3 regions of the Streptomyces sp. NPDC059455 genome follow, and region 3 is predicted to be linked to each of the others. Evidence: riboswitches for the same ligand, from Rfam matches in the RefSeq annotation. Region 3 holds a riboswitch; each other region holds the start of a gene.
What was found. Region 3 has a riboswitch for cyclic di-AMP ahead of ACFXB5_RS32220 (transglycosylase family protein). Riboswitches for the same ligand answer to the same signal wherever they lie in the genome.
Positions count from the first base shown of each region.

Region 1 (4,877 bases), on a different contig from region 3:
GTCGGCGTCGCCGCGCGCCACCGCGTCCACCAGCGCGCCGTGCTCCGCCCAGGACTCCACGGCCCGCGCGGCCGGGTCGGGGCGCGCGGCACCCTCGGGCGGCACGGGCCGCGGCCCGGGAGCGGCCGCGTACACCCACGCGGTCTTACGGCGCAGCTGGACGAGCAGCGCGGCCAGGCTCGGGCTGCCGGACGCCTGGGCGAGCGTCTCGTGGAACCAGTCGCCCAGCGGCCGCAGTTCGCCGAGCTGACCGCCCTGGGCGCGCTCCCGGCCGAGCCGGACCAGTCCGCGCAGCACCTTCAGATGGGCCTCGGTGCGGCGCTGTGCGGCCCGCGCGGCGCCCAGTGGCTCCAGCAGCGCGCGGATGTCCAGCAGATCGGCCGCCTCGCGCTCGGAGGGCTGGGCGACGCAGGCCCCCGCGTGCCGCCGGGTCGTCACGAAGCCCTCCGACTCCAGGGTGCGCAGGGCCTCGCGGACCGGCACCCGGGAGACGCCGTAGCGCCGGGCGAGCAGTTCCTCGGTGAGGCGGCTGCCGGGCTGATACCCGCCGGAGACGATGTCGTCGCGAATCGCCGCGCAGACCGCGTGTGCCGAAATCCGGCGACCACCCTGGACCGCGTTCGTATCCCCGCTCACTTACGGTCCCGCATTGTCGAACCTCCGCCTTAACGCCCGCGAAACGCGGCCATGGAATGCGCGTTGAACGACTCTATTCCACACGGACGCCATTTCCGATGGCGGGAAGCATTTCATGGCTATTTTTTGGTCAGCGGGCGGTGGCACGCCGAAGGCCCCGTCCGGCGGACGGGGCCTTCTCGGAAGTCTCGCGCGATCTCGGGATCGTGAGACCGCGCGGCGTTCGCGTCGGACGCGCGACGGGTCAGACGTTGACGCCGTGGGTGCGCAGGTACGACAGGGGGTCCATGTCCGAGCCGTAGTCCGCGCTGGTGCGGGCCTCGAAGTGCAGATGCGGTCCGGTCACGTTGCCGGTGGCGCCCGACAGGCCGATCTGCTGGCCGGGGGTGACCTTCTGGCCGACCGAGACGCTGATCGACGACAGGTGGCCGTACTGGGTGTACGTGCCGTCGTTCATCTTGATGACGACATTGTTGCCGTAGGAGCCGCCCCAGCCCGCCTCGACGATCTCGCCCATGCCCACGGAGTGCACCGTGGTGCCGGTGGAGGCGTGGAAGTCGATGCCGGTGTGGCTGCCGGAGGACCACAGCCCGCTGGACGCCTGGTAGCCGGTGGAGACGTAGGAGCCGCTGACCGGCGACACGAAGGTGTTGAGGCGCTTGCGCTCGGCCTCGCGCGCCGCGCGCTCCTTGGCCTCGCGCTCGGCCTTGGCCTTCTTCGCCGCGGCCTCCGCCTTTCTGGCGGCCTCCTGGCGGGCGATCGCCTCTGCCTTGGCCTTGGCGGCGGCCTGCTCGGCGGCGGTCTCCTGGGACTGCGCCTGGGCCTCGATGTGGTCCGCGATCCCATCGCCGATCACGATCGCCTGGGTCAGACCGGTCTGCTGGGGATTGGGGCCCCCGTCGGCCGCGAACGCCTGTCCGGTGATCCCGGCGACCACACCCGAGGCGACGGTCGTGATGCCCACGACGTTCGCGCCCGTGCGGATGTTGACCTTGCTGGTGCGGCGGTGCTTCCCGGTGGCAGTGCGGGTGGACGCCATACTGAGGCGCACTCCTTTCCTTCCTTCTCGCCTACCGGGTTAGCTGACGGGTTCGGAGCAGGAAGGTCTCCTACAGACCCCTCCCCCGGCCGGGGAAGGCGCCCGATTCACCCCTGGGGACGTGTTGGGTCCCCGGCTCCCCTGGCTTGCGCCGTACGGGGACTCGGCGATGACTGTCCGGTGCCGCGGGTGCGGCGGGTCGCTGGCGAACAGCCGGACTGACGCTAAACGGGTGCGCTTTCGATCACCAAACGGTTCCGGTTTTTTGTTGCTCTCCCCACAAACCAAACAAGCAGCCAATCCCATAAATCGGTCATGTCGGAAGGACCCCGGCACCCTTACGGGGCCGGGGTCCTTCCGCTGTCGGCTCATGGACCGGACGTCCGCCGGGCCGCCTGCCGGACCGTCAGTGAGCCGGCCGGACCATCGGTTCCCCGAACGGATCCGGCCAACTCTCATCGGCTCAGTTGGAGATGACGCGCACCTCGCCGATGCCCAGCGCGCGGACCGGCTCCTCGATCGCCGAGGCGTCCCCGACCAACACCGTGACCAGCCGGTCCGCCGGGAAGGCGCTCACCACCGCGGCGGTGGCCTCCACCGTGCCGGTCTCCGCCAGACGGACGTACAACTGCGCCTGGAAGTCGTCCGGAAGATGCTGCTCGACCTGATCGGCGAGGGTGTTCGCGACGGACGCCGCCGTCTCGTACTTCAGCGGGGCGACGCCCACCAGGTTCTGCACCGCGACATCGCGCTCGTCGTCGGTCAGCCCCTCCTCCTTCAGCGTGCGCAGCACCTTCCAGAGGTCGTCCAGCGCAGGGCCGGTGACCTCGGTGGCCACCGAGCCGCTGATCGCCAGCATCGAGGCGCCCGAGGAGCCGCCCGCGGGCGACGAGGGCCCGGAGCGCAGCACCTGGCCGAAGGCGCGCACCCCGTAGGTGTAGCCCTTCTCCTCGCGCAGCACGCGGTCGAGGCGGGAGGTGAGGGTGCCGCCCATGCAGTACGTGCCGAGCACCTGCGCGGGCCAGACCCGGTCGTGGCGGTCGGCGCCCACGCGCCCGATGAGCAGCTGGGTCTGCACCGCGCCCGGCCGGTCGACGATCACCACACGGCCGGTGTCGTCCGCGATGATCGGGGGAGCCGTGCGCGGCGCGCCCGCCCCGCCCGTCCAGGCGCCGAGGGTGTCCGCGAGCGCCCTGTCCAGGTCGACGCCGTCGAGGTCGCCCACGATGACGGCGGTGGCGGTGGAGGGGCGGAGATGCGCCTCGTAGAAGGCCCGCACGGCCGCGGCGTCGATGCCCTCGATGGTCTCCTGGGTGCCCTGGCGCGGCCGGGACATCCGCGACTCGGCCGGGAAGAGCTCCGCGGCGAGGGCCATGGAGGCGCGGCGGGCCGGGTTGGCCAGCTCATGGGGGATCTCGTCCAGCCGGTTGCGCACCAGCCGCTCGACCTCGCCGTCCGGGAAGGCGGGGGCGCGCAGCGCGTCGGCCAGTAGACCGAGCGCCTTGGGCAGCCGGGAGGCCGGGACCTCCAGGGAGACGCGGACGCCGGCGTGATCGGCGTGGGCGTCCAGCGTGGCACCGCACCGCTCGAGCTCGGCGGCGAACTCCTCGGCGTCGTGCTTGTCGGTGCCCTCCGACAGGGCGCGCGCCATGATCGTGGCGACGCCTTCGAGCCCGGCCGGCTCGGCGTCCAGCGGCGCCTCCAGGTTGATCTCGACGGCGACGACCTGCTGGCCGGGGCGGTGGCAGCGCAGCACGGTGAGGCCGTTGGGCAGCTCACCGCGCTCGGGGGCCGGGAACGCCCACGGCCTGGGGGCGCCGCCCTTGGGCTGCGGGTGGAAGGTCATGGTCGCGGTGACGGCGTCGCTCACTGGGCCGCCTCCCCTTCTGCGTCGGTCTCGGCGGCTTCGGCGGTGTCGGCTGCGTCCTCGGCGCCCTGGACGGGCTCGTAGACCAGCACGGCGCGGTTGTCGGGACGCAGCCGCGCCGCGGCCACGGCCCGCACCTCCTCGGGGCTGATGTCGAGCACCCGCTCCACGGCGGTCAGCGCCAGCTGCGGGTCGCCGAAGAGCACCGCGTAACGGCAGAGCTCGTCGGCCCGGCCGCCGACCGTGGCCAGCCGGTCCAGCCACTCGCGCTCGATCTGCGCCTGGGCGCGCTCCATCTCCTGCGGGGTCGGCCCCTCCTCGGCGAAGCGGGCCAGCTCCGCGTCGACGGCGGCCTCGATGGCGGGCACCTCGACCCCGCCGGAGGCCTTCACGTCCAGCCAGCCCAGCGAGGGGGCGCCCGACAGCCGCAGCAGGCCGAACCCGGCGGCCACGGCGGTGCGGTCATGGCGCACCAGCCGGTTGTGGAGCCGGGAGGACTCGCCGCCGCCGAGGACGGTCAGCGCCAGGTCGGCGGCGTCGGACTCACGGGTGCCGTCGTGCGGCAGCCGGTAGGCGGCCATCAGGGCGCGGGCCGGGACCTCCTCCTCCACGACCTCGCGCAGCTGACCGCCGATCACCTCCGGGAGCGTGCCGTCACGGGGCGGCCGCTTGCCCTCGTGGGAGGGGATGGAGCCGAAGTACTTCTCGATCCAGGCGAGCGTCTGCTCGGGGTCGATGTCGCCGACGATCGACAGCACGGCGTTGTTGGGGGCGTAGTAGGTGCGGAAGAACTCCCGCGCGTCCTCCAGGGAGGCCGCGTCCAGGTCGGCCATGGAGCCGATCGGGGTGTGGTGGTACGGGTGGCCCTCGGGGTATGCCATGGCGACGAGCTTCTCGAAGGCGGTGCCGTACGGGACGTTGTCGTACCGCTGGCGGCGCTCGTTCTTGACGACGTCGCGCTGGTTCTCCAGGCTCTCCTCGTCCAGCGCGGTCAGGAGGGACCCCATCCGGTCCGCCTCCAGCCACAGGGCGAGCTCGACCTGGTGGGCGGGCATGGTCTCGAAATAGTTGGTGCGCTCGAAGCTGGTCGTGCCGTTGAGCGAGCCGCCCGCGCCCTGCACCAGCTCGAAGTGGCCGTTGCCGGTGACCTGCGCCGAACCCTGGAACATCAGGTGCTCGAAGAGGTGCGCCAGGCCGGTGCGCCCCTTGACCTCATGGCGCGAGCCGACGTCGTACCACAGACAGACCGCGGCGACCGGGGTCAGATGGTCCTCGGAGAGCACCACGCGCAGGCCATTGGCCAGGCGGTGCTCAGTCGCTTTCAAGCCGCCGGAG
Region 1 covers NZ_JBHYVB010000012.1:99,973-104,849, reverse strand. The annotation lists gene ACFXB5_RS06455 (GntR family transcriptional regulator) at 1-636, opposite strand, end outside; gene ACFXB5_RS06450 (M23 family metallopeptidase) at 881-1,675, opposite strand; cyclic di-AMP (ydaO/yuaA leader) riboswitch at 1,690-1,854, opposite strand; gene ACFXB5_RS06445 (M16 family metallopeptidase) at 2,139-3,521, opposite strand; gene ACFXB5_RS06440 (M16 family metallopeptidase) at 3,542-4,877, opposite strand, start outside.
Region 1: it holds a riboswitch for cyclic di-AMP, as region 3 does, so the genes downstream of both, ACFXB5_RS06450 (M23 family metallopeptidase) here and ACFXB5_RS32220 (transglycosylase family protein) in region 3, are expected to answer to the same signal.

Region 2 (4,877 bases), on a different contig from region 3:
TCGCACGGATGAGGGGGCGCAATGAGTGAGGTGCCAGGAGGCTGGCAGGTCGGTCCGGCCCCGGGGCGCGGTCTGCGCCCTGCAAAGGGCGGCCTGCTTGAGCTGCCGCTTCACGTGCTCCGGCCCGGTCGCACGTCTTTGGCGTCGCTGGTGCTGACGGTGGTGGAAGCGGAGCAGTTGCACGCCGCCTTGTGTTACGCACTCGGCGACGAGCCTGCACCCGAAGACGCGCCGGAGTGCCGTCAGCCGGTCCGTTATCCAGGTGGCCGACAGAAGTACTGAGGCCGCGCGGCGGAATCCCACTCGGGTCGTCCGTGTCCGTTTGGGGCTTGCGAGTCCGTTCGGAGCGCCTGCTGCGTAGGGTCGGGGCCAGGAGATCCTTGGAGTGGGAGGTATGGGGATGGCTGGAGTGCCGACGGGGGTTGTGGCTGCGGGTGGGTTGGTTGGGGGGTATGGCGTGGCTCGGTGGACCAAGCGGCGGCCCTTGGGTGGGGTTGCCCTGGCCGCTGCGGGGGCGGTGGCCGCTCGGGGGTGGCGGGAGAAGGCGGGGAACGGGACCGCCGCCGCGCTCAGTGCGGCATACGTCGCCGCATTCGCCGGGTCGCATCCGCTGGCGAAGAAGATCGGGGCCTGGCCGTCCGTCTTCGCCGTCGCCGGTGGCGTTGCCCTCGCGTCCTGGGCCCTCGCCGATCGGCGGTAGAGGAGCGTAGGGGTCCTCGGGTCTGTGGGCGACTTCGGCGGGCGGGGCTTGTTGCCCGCCCGCCGTCTTGCCGGCCGCTGGACGGTCCGCCGCCCCCGTCCCGTCGCCTTCCGCTCAGTCCTTACGGGCCCGTCCCGCCGTCTTTCGCTCAGTCCTTATGGAGCCCGTCCCGCCCCGTCTTCCCGTCAGTCCGACGCCGACGTCAGCAGGTCCAGTTCCGGCTGGGTCAGCTTGAGGTCGACCGAGGCCAGGAGGGCGGGGAGCTGGTCGGTGGAGCTGGCGCTGGCCAGGGGGGCCACGACTGTGGGCTGGGCGAGGAGCCAGGCCAGGGCGACCGTGGCGGGCTCGGTGCGGTGGTTGGCGGCTACGTCGTCCAGGGCGGCGAGGACCTTCTGGCCGCGCTCGGTCTCCAGGTGCTTGGCGGCGCCCGTGGAGCGGGGGCTGTCGACGGCCGTACCCGGGCGGTACTTGCCGGTGAGGAAGCCGGACGCCAGGGAGTAGTACGGGATCGTCGCCAGGTCGTGGCGGGCGGCGACCTCGGACAGCTCGCCCTCGAAGGTGTCGCGCGAGACCAGGTTGTAGTGCGGCTGGAGGGCGACGTAGCGGGCCAGGTTCTCCCGGGTGGAGAAGGTCAGCTGGGCGTCCAGGCGGTCCGCGCCGATGTTGGACGCGGCGATCTCGCGGACCTTGCCCTCCCTGACCAGCTCGTCCAGGGTGGTGATGATCTCCTCCACCGGCACCGACGGATCGTCGTAGTGGGTGTAGTAGAGGTCGATGTAGTCGGTGCGCAGCCGCTGGAGGGATTCCTCGACGCCCGATTTGATGGCGGACGAGGTCAGGCCGCGTGGCTCCGGGGAGCCGGCGCCCACCTTGGTGGCGAGGACGATGTCGGAGCGGTTGCGGCGGGAGGCGAACCAGTTGCCGAGGATGGTCTCGGACTCGCCGCCCTCGTTGCCCGGTACCCAGACGGAGTAGACGTCGGCGGTGTCGATGAAGTTGCCGCCGGCCGCCACATAGGCGTCGAGCACCCGGAAGGACTCGGCCTCGTTCGCGGTCCAGCCGAAGACGTTCCCGCCGAGAGAGAGCGGGAATACGGACAGATCACCGATCTTCTGTGTGTTGTCAGCCATACGTTTTTACAACGGCTGGCTGGGCGGGGTTGTTCCGGCCTGTCGTTCCCGTGTGTTGTTCCCGCGTGCGTTCCTGAGGGCCGGCCCCCGGCGGCCCTCGTCGGGACGTAAACCGGCGGCCCTGGCGTCAAGGGGGGAGAGAGCGCCAGGGCCGCCGGGGTATCAGGGGTTCAGCCCGTGCTGGCGCAGCCAGGGCATCGGGTCGATCGGCGAGCCGCCGCCCGGCCGGACCTCGAGGTGGAGGTGCGGGCCGGTCACATTGCCGGTGGCGCCGACGCGGGCGACGACGTCGCCCGTCGACACCTTGCCGGAGGTGACGACCATCGACGACAGGTGGCAGTACCAGATCTCGGTGCCGTCGCTCAGGGTCAGCACGATGCGGTAGCCGTACGACCCGGCCCAGCCCGCCTGGGTGATGGTGCCGCCGTGCAGCGCCTTGACCGGGGTGCCGGTCGGGGCGGCGAAGTCCTGGCCGGTGTGGTCGGCCGACCATATGTCGCCCGCCTGGCCGAAGCTGGCGGTCAGGGTGTACGAGCCGACGGGGAGGGTGTACGCGGCGGCGAGTTTGGCCTGGCGCTCGGCCGCGGCCTTCTTCTCGGCCGCCTCCTTCGCCCGCTGCTCGGCGGCTCTCTTCTCCGCCGCTGCCTTGGCCTTCCGCTTGGCGGCCGCCTCCGCGGCCTGGTCGGCGGCCTTGCCCGCGGCGGCCCTGGCGTCCTTGGCCGCCGCCTGCGCCGCGGCGGTGCGACTGTCCTCGTCCGCCGCGTTCTGCTGGTTCTCGGCCTGCTGGAGGATGCGGGCGCGGAGCGCCTCGCCCGCGTCGGTGGTGCCGCGCTGCTCGTCCTCGCTGGTCAGACCGGCCTGGGAGAGCGGGGCGGCGGCGGTCTGCGCGCCGCTGCTGTCGTCCGACGCCCAGGAGCCGATGCCCGGCAGGTCCTTGGCGGCGGGCAGGCTGGCCTTGACCTCATCGGCGACATGGCCGAGGTCCGGCATGGATATGGGGAGCGCGGGACGGTCCTTGGCGCTGGCCATACCGCCCGCACCGACCGCCGCGATCACGCCGACCCCGAGGACGGCGCCGCTGCGCGCCATGGTTCCGCCGCGCTGTTTGGCCACGCGGTGCCGGCCGCGTACGGGAGCGATGGACTCCTCGGTGGGGTTCCACTCCTCCCAGGTCTCGGCCTCGAATCCGGCACCCGGGCCCTCGGAGGCGCCCTCATCCGCAAAGCGGTCGTCGGGGCCGAACGCGTAAGGGTCGTCGGGGCCGAACGCGTAGGGGTCGTCGGGGGCGAATCGGCCGTCCCCTGAGCTCATCCCGCCGCCGGCATCGAAGCCGGGGCCGTAGGCGGTGGCGGTCCCCAAACCGCCTCCCCGTGTGCGATACGGGGCTTCGTCCAGGACAGACCTGTTGGACGCCACGGAGGCGCACTCCTTTCCTTCCTTCTCGCCTACCGGGTTAGCTGACGGGTTCGGAGCAGGAAGGTCTCCTACGGGTCAGGTTCGACCCGATTCACCCCAAGGTTGTTGGTTCCCCGGTTCCCTTGGTGCTGCGGTACTGCCTCTGTGCGTATGGGATTCGGCGACGGCGCACGGTGCCGCCCTTGCGACGGTTGTGACGACCGCGCTGCGTTATCGAACGTTAATAGAGAGCGCGATGTGATTCCAAGCTGTTCCGAGGAATCCGCGCACCTTTGGCATGAACTTAGCACTCAAGAACGGACAGATGGGGGCGAGTCGACGCACGGGGCAAGAGTTGGCAAAACAGCGCACGGATCGATCGTGCGTCAATTGTTATGCAGAGGGGGCTCGGTCGGTTACGCACGGTGTGCGGTGCGCATACCTACGGCGGGGTGGGGTTCGCCCCGTCGTACGCCCCGTCGTTCCCCCCACCGTTGTCCCGTCCGCTGTCCCGCCCGTTGTCCCGTCCGCTGTCCCGCCCGTTGCCGCGGGCCGGGGTCCGACGGACCGCCAGCAGCGCCATGTCGTCCGGCGTCCCGCCACCTGTATGGCGCTCGACATCGGCCACCAAGGCGTCCAGCAGCTCCTGCGGACCGGCGAAGCGGCGGCCGCGCAGCCGCTCCTCCGGGTCATAGAACTCGCCATGGCGGTCCCGGGCCTCCGTCACCCCGTCCGTGAACAGCAGCAGCGTCTCGCCCTCCGCGAACGCCAGCTCCATCACCCGGTCCGGCCAACCCGCCAACTCCCCCATCCCCAGCGGCAGCGCCGGCACCTCCGGCTCCAAGGCGCGCACCGCGCCGCCCTCCTCCAGGAGCAGCGGCGCCGGATGGCCGCGGTTGATCAGCCGCAGGGTGGAGTCGCCGCGCGGAATTTCGGCCACTACGGCCGTCGTGAACCCCTCGACCACCTCCAGGTCGGCCCGCCGGGCGCCCTCGCGCCGCAGCGCCCGCTCCAGGCGGCCCACGAGCGCCTCCAGGGTCGTCTCCTGCTCCGCGGCCTCCCGGAAGCAGCCCAGGAGGATCGCCACGACCTCCACGGCCCCCAGCCCCTTGCCGCGTACGTCCCCGACGGTCAGCCGTACGCCGTGCGGGGTGTCCTGGACCGCGTACAGGTCACCGCCGATCGCCGCGTACTTCTCCGCCGGTACGTAACGCGCGGCGATCTCCAGCCCGGCGAGCCGGGCGGGCGGCGCGGGCAGGACGGCGCGCTGGGCCGCCTCCGCGACACCGCGCGCCGAGGCGAGCCGGTGGTGGCTGCGGCGTACGACGCGGTTGATCACCACGGCCAGCACGGTCACGGTCGCCACCGTGATGATCTCGGTGGCCGCCTGGGTCGGGTCCCTCACCCCGTGGAACTCCGCCAGCAGACAGGCGGTCAGGACGGCGACGACGGCCGTGACGATGGTCTGCCGCAACGGTAAGAGCGCCGCGGCGACCAAGGGGGCGGCGGCGAAGAAGGGGGAGGCGGTGTAGCCGGGCGGGGCGGCCAGGTCGAAGGCGATGCCGCCGAGGACGAGGACGGCGGGCAGCCAGCGGGCCATACGGCGGCCAGAGGCCTCCTTACCGCTCTCCTCGGCCGGAGCGGGCCCCGCG
Region 2 covers NZ_JBHYVB010000105.1:3,949-8,825, reverse strand. The annotation lists gene ACFXB5_RS31360 (hypothetical protein) at 1-25, shown strand, start outside; gene ACFXB5_RS31355 (hypothetical protein) at 401-700, shown strand; gene ACFXB5_RS31350 (aldo/keto reductase) at 886-1,830, opposite strand; gene ACFXB5_RS31345 (M23 family metallopeptidase) at 1,993-3,246, opposite strand; cyclic di-AMP (ydaO/yuaA leader) riboswitch at 3,258-3,419, opposite strand; gene ACFXB5_RS31340 (PP2C family protein-serine/threonine phosphatase) at 3,668-4,877, opposite strand, start outside.
Region 2: it holds a riboswitch for cyclic di-AMP, as region 3 does, so the genes downstream of both, ACFXB5_RS31345 (M23 family metallopeptidase) here and ACFXB5_RS32220 (transglycosylase family protein) in region 3, are expected to answer to the same signal.

Region 3 (4,877 bases):
CGCCTGGCCGAGCTGTGCGCTGGGCGCCGGGCTCACCGACGGCGGCCGCGCCCCCGATGTGGACCCCGGCAGCACGGCCAACTCGGACCCGGGGGCGGGCCGCGACGGGGACGACCCGGGGGACCGGGGGCGGGACGGCTCCTCCTCGGACGCGGACCGCTCGGGGACATCCGACAAGGCCGACAAGGCCGACAAGCCGGATGCGCCGGACGCGTCCGGGTCGGCCGAGGGGCCGGACGCGCCCCGCACCTCCAAGTCCCCCGACGGCCTTGACGGCTCCGCCTCGGGTGACCCGGACTCGGGCAGTCCCTCGGATTCGGACAGCCCCTCGGCGTCGGACGGCTCGAAGAGCCCCTCGGCGGACCCCTCCGCCGACCCGACGCCCTCCGGCCGCCACCGCGGCTCCCCGGGCGCCGGGGAGCGGGCCGACGACGGCGACGCGGGGAGCGCACGGCCCTCCGGGCGCCATGCCTCGCGCGGCGCCTCGGACCGCGACGAGGGCTCCACGGACGACGATTACACTGTTCGCCCCGGTGACAGCCTGTCAGGGATCGCCGAGCATCAGAATGTGTCCCGCGGTTGGGAAGGGCTCTACGAAACCAACGAGGACCTCATCGGGATCGACCCCGATCTGATCATCCCTGGTCAGCGACTTGATCTCACCATCAGGGAGCAGTGATTCGGGGGGAATTGCCCGATCTGGACCCGGTGAGACATACATCTCGTCACATTTTCCGGGGCGCACCTCGTGTCCGATCTCTCCGCACCCGGCCCCACCTGCGCCGATGTGGGCCGGGTGAGATCAATTACAGCCCCAATCACTGCCCTTGGGGTGTTTGAACGTTCTTGGAAGGTGTGTTTAACGTCTTTCCGCTCGCCACCGCGGGCACCGTCGATCGTCACGCCGAATCCTGCCGGCGGTCGGGGGGAACCGACGCGTCAGCGCCGAAGGCAGGAGCGGGGGACCCAAGGTAGGTGCCGAGTGGCCTGTGGATACGGGCTTGTCGGCTAGGGGTGAAGCCGGGAGCGACCATCGCGACCGGCCGGGCAACTCACGTCCGAACCCGACAGCTCACCTCGTAGGCGTCGGTGAGGAAACGAACCAAAGATGCTCAAGTCCAACGGGAAGCACCGCCGCCCCTCCAAGGTCACCCGTATCGCCGCGCTCACCGGTCTCGCCGGTGCCGCTGTGGCGGTGCCGCTGATCGGGGCGACCTCCGCCTCCGCGGCCACCACCTCGCAGTGGGACCAGGTCGCGCAGTGCGAGTCCGGTGGCAACTGGTCGATCAACACCGGCAACGGCTACTTCGGCGGCCTGCAGTTCTCGAGCTCCACCTGGGCCGCCTACGGCGGCACGGCCTACGCCTCCACCGCGGACAAGGCCAGCAAGGCCCAGCAGATCCAGATCGCCGAGAAGGTCCTGGGCAGCCAGGGCAAGGGCGCCTGGCCGGTCTGCGGCAAGGGCCTGACCTCCGGCGGCAGCCCGTCCGCCCCGTCCGCGCCCTCCGGCTCGCAGGACCAGTCCTCGGCGACCACCAAGTCGGCCCCGGCCGCCCAGCCGGCCCAGCCGAAGGCCGAGCCGAAGGCGCAGCCGCGCACCGCGCCCGAGCACGCCACGCGGCAGCAGACCCGTGGCCCGGTCAAGAAGGGTGACGGCGAGTACAAGGTCAAGTCCGGCGACACCCTCGGCAAGATCGCCAAGGCCCACGACGTCAAGGGCGGCTGGGAGAAGCTCTTCAAGCTGAACAAGGACATCGTGGAGCAGGCCGACCTGATCTTCCCGGGCCAGCAGCTGCACCTCCGCTGAGCCCCGGCCACGGCCCAGGCCTGAGGGCTCCCTCCGGGGACCTCTCCTGAGGCCGGCCCCCCGAGAACGAGCCCCGGCCGGGCGTGCCGCCCCTATGGCGCGCCAGGCCGGGGCTTTCCCCATGCATAAGAAATCTGGCTTTTTGATCCAGAATCTGGCTTTTTGTGTCGTGCCCCTGTCTCGTGGGGCGGGCGAACGCGGGGCGCAGCCCTCCCGGCCCGTTAGGCTCGTGCTGCTACCGCAGACCCATACGAAGGAGAACCTCGTGCCGTCCATCGACGTCGTCGTAGCTCGCGAGATCCTCGACTCGCGAGGCAACCCCACGGTCGAGGTCGAGGTTGGCCTCGACGACGGCAGCACCGGCCGTGCCGCCGTGCCGTCCGGCGCCTCCACCGGCGCCTTCGAGGCCCTCGAGCTCCGTGACGGCGACAAGAACCGCTACAACGGCAAGGGCGTGGAGAAGGCCGTCCTCGCCGTGATCGAGCAGATCGGCCCCGAGCTGGTCGGCTATGACGCCACCGAGCAGCGGCTGATCGACCAGGCGATGTTCGACCTGGACGCCACCCCGGACAAGTCCTCGCTCGGTGCCAACGCGATCCTCGGCGTTTCCCTCGCCGTCGCGCACGCCGCTTCCGAGGCGTCCGACCTCCCCCTCTTCCGTTACCTCGGCGGCCCGAACGCCCATCTGCTGCCGGTGCCGATGATGAACATCCTCAACGGCGGGTCGCACGCCGACTCCAATGTGGACATCCAGGAGTTCATGATCGCGCCCGTGGGCGCGGAGTCCTTCTCCGAGGCCCTGCGCTGGGGCGCGGAGGTCTACCACACCCTGAAGGGCGTGCTGAAGGAGCGCGGCCTGTCCACCGGCCTCGGCGACGAGGGCGGTTTCGCGCCGAACCTCGGCTCCAACCGCGAGGCCCTCGACCTGATCCTCGAGGCGGTCAAGAAGGCCGGCTACCAGCCGGGCCAGGACATCGCGCTCGCGCTGGACGTCGCCGCCTCCGAGTTCTACAAGGACGGCGCGTACCAGTTCGAGGGCCAGTCCCGGTCCGCCGCCGAGATGACCTCGTACTACGCCGAGCTGGTCGCCGCGTACCCGCTGGTCTCCATCGAGGACCCGCTGAACGAGGAGGACTGGGACGGCTGGAAGACCATCACCGAGCAGCTCGGCGACAAGGTCCAGCTGGTCGGCGACGACCTCTTCGTCACCAACCCCGAGCGGCTGTCCCGCGGTATCGACAGCGACACCGCGAACGCCCTGCTGGTCAAGGTCAACCAGATCGGCTCGCTGACCGAGACCCTCGACGCGGTCGAGCTGGCCCAGCGCAGCGGCTACAAGTGCATGATGTCGCACCGCTCCGGTGAGACCGAGGACGTCACCATCGCCGACCTGGCCGTCGCCACCAACTGCGGCCAGATCAAGACCGGCGCCCCGGCCCGCTCCGAGCGGGTGGCCAAGTACAACCAGCTGCTGCGCATCGAGGAGATCCTCGACGACGCCGCGGTGTACGCGGGCCGTTCCGCCTTCCCGCGCTTCAAGGGCTGAGCGGACACGTCTGACGCCCGTCCCCGGCCCCGGTCCCGTACCGTGGCCGGGGACGGCGTCGCTCGACGGCGTTGTCCAAGCGAAGTCATCACCGGGGAGGCGACGTGCCGGCGGATCGGGAACGGTTCTCCACCGCGACCAGGCTCAAGGCGCTCGGCGAGCACGCCGCCGCCCGGGTCTACCGCGTGCGCACCAAGCGCCGCCGTGGCCGGCTGACCGGCCGGGCCGCCCTGCTCGCGCTGGTCGTCTGCTCCCTCGTCGTGGCGCTCGCCTATCCGATGCGGCAGTACATCTCCCAGCGCTCCGACATCGCCGAGCAGCGGCACGAGGCCCAGCGGGCCCGCGAGGACGTGAAGAAGCTGCGGGAGCGGAAGGCCCGGCTGCGCGACCCCGCCTACACCGAGCAGCAGGCCCGGGAGCGGCTGCACTTCCTGATGCCGGGCGAGACCGGCTACAGCGTGGTGGACGGCGCCGGCTCCACCGAGCACTCCACCGACCAGGGCGCGGCCGGCCGCCCCTGGTACACCAACCTCTGGGACGCCGTGGACACGGCGGACGCGGCGGGGGCGGGCAGCGCGCGCCGCTGAGGCGCCGCGCTCCGGCCGCCGGACGCACCCGATGACGAATCGAAACGAAGAAGAACTTTCCCACTCATGGATACGCCCCCGCCCCAGACGGAGCCCACCGCGCCCACCGACGCGGACATCCACGCCGTACGGGAGCAGCTGAACCGGGTGCCCCGGGGCCTGCGCGCCATCGCGCACCGCTGCCCCTGCGGCAATCCGGACGTCGTGGAGACCGCGCCGCGGCTCGAGGACGGTACGCCCTTCCCCACCCTCTACTACCTGACCTGTCCGCGCGCCGCGTCCGCGATCGGCACGCTGGAGGCCGAGGGCGTGATGAAGGAGATGACGGCCCGGCTGGGCACCGACCCCGAGCTGGCCGCCGCCTACCGCGCCGCCCACGAGGACTACATCGCGCGCCGTGACGCCGTCGAGGTGCTCCAGGGCTTCCCCAGCGCGGGCGGGATGCCGGACCGGGTGAAGTGCCTGCATGTACTGGTCGCCCACTCCCTCGCGGCCGGCCCCGGGGTCAATCCGCTGGGGGACGAGGCGATCGCGATGCTGCCGGAGTGGTGGCGCAAGGGCCCGTGTGTGAGCCCCCGCGGGGCCGATGACCCGAGCCGGGAGGAGAGCGCATGACCCGCGTCGCCGCCGTGGACTGCGGCACCAACTCGATCCGGCTCCTGGTGGCGGACGCCGATCCGGCCACCGGGGAGCTGATCGAGCTCGACCGCCGGATGAAGATCGTCCGGCTGGGCCAGGGCGTGGACCGCACCGGCCGGCTCGCCCCCGAGGCGCTGGAGCGCACCTTCGCCGCCTGCCGCGAGTACGCGGAGGTCGTCCGCGAGCTGGGCGCCGAGCGCGTCCGCTTCGTGGCCACCTCCGCCTCCCGCGACGCCGAGAACCGCGCGGAGTTCGTGCGCGGGGTCGTGGAGATCCTGGGTGCGGAGCCCGAGGTGAT
Region 3 covers NZ_JBHYVB010000110.1:20,041-24,917, forward strand. The annotation lists partial or broken gene ACFXB5_RS32215 (LysM peptidoglycan-binding domain-containing protein) at 1-679, shown strand, start outside; cyclic di-AMP (ydaO/yuaA leader) riboswitch at 934-1,101, shown strand; gene ACFXB5_RS32220 (transglycosylase family protein) at 1,109-1,807, shown strand; gene eno (phosphopyruvate hydratase) at 2,073-3,353, shown strand; gene ACFXB5_RS32230 (septum formation initiator family protein) at 3,458-3,940, shown strand; gene ACFXB5_RS32235 (DUF501 domain-containing protein) at 4,007-4,555, shown strand; gene ACFXB5_RS32240 (exopolyphosphatase) at 4,552-4,877, shown strand, end outside.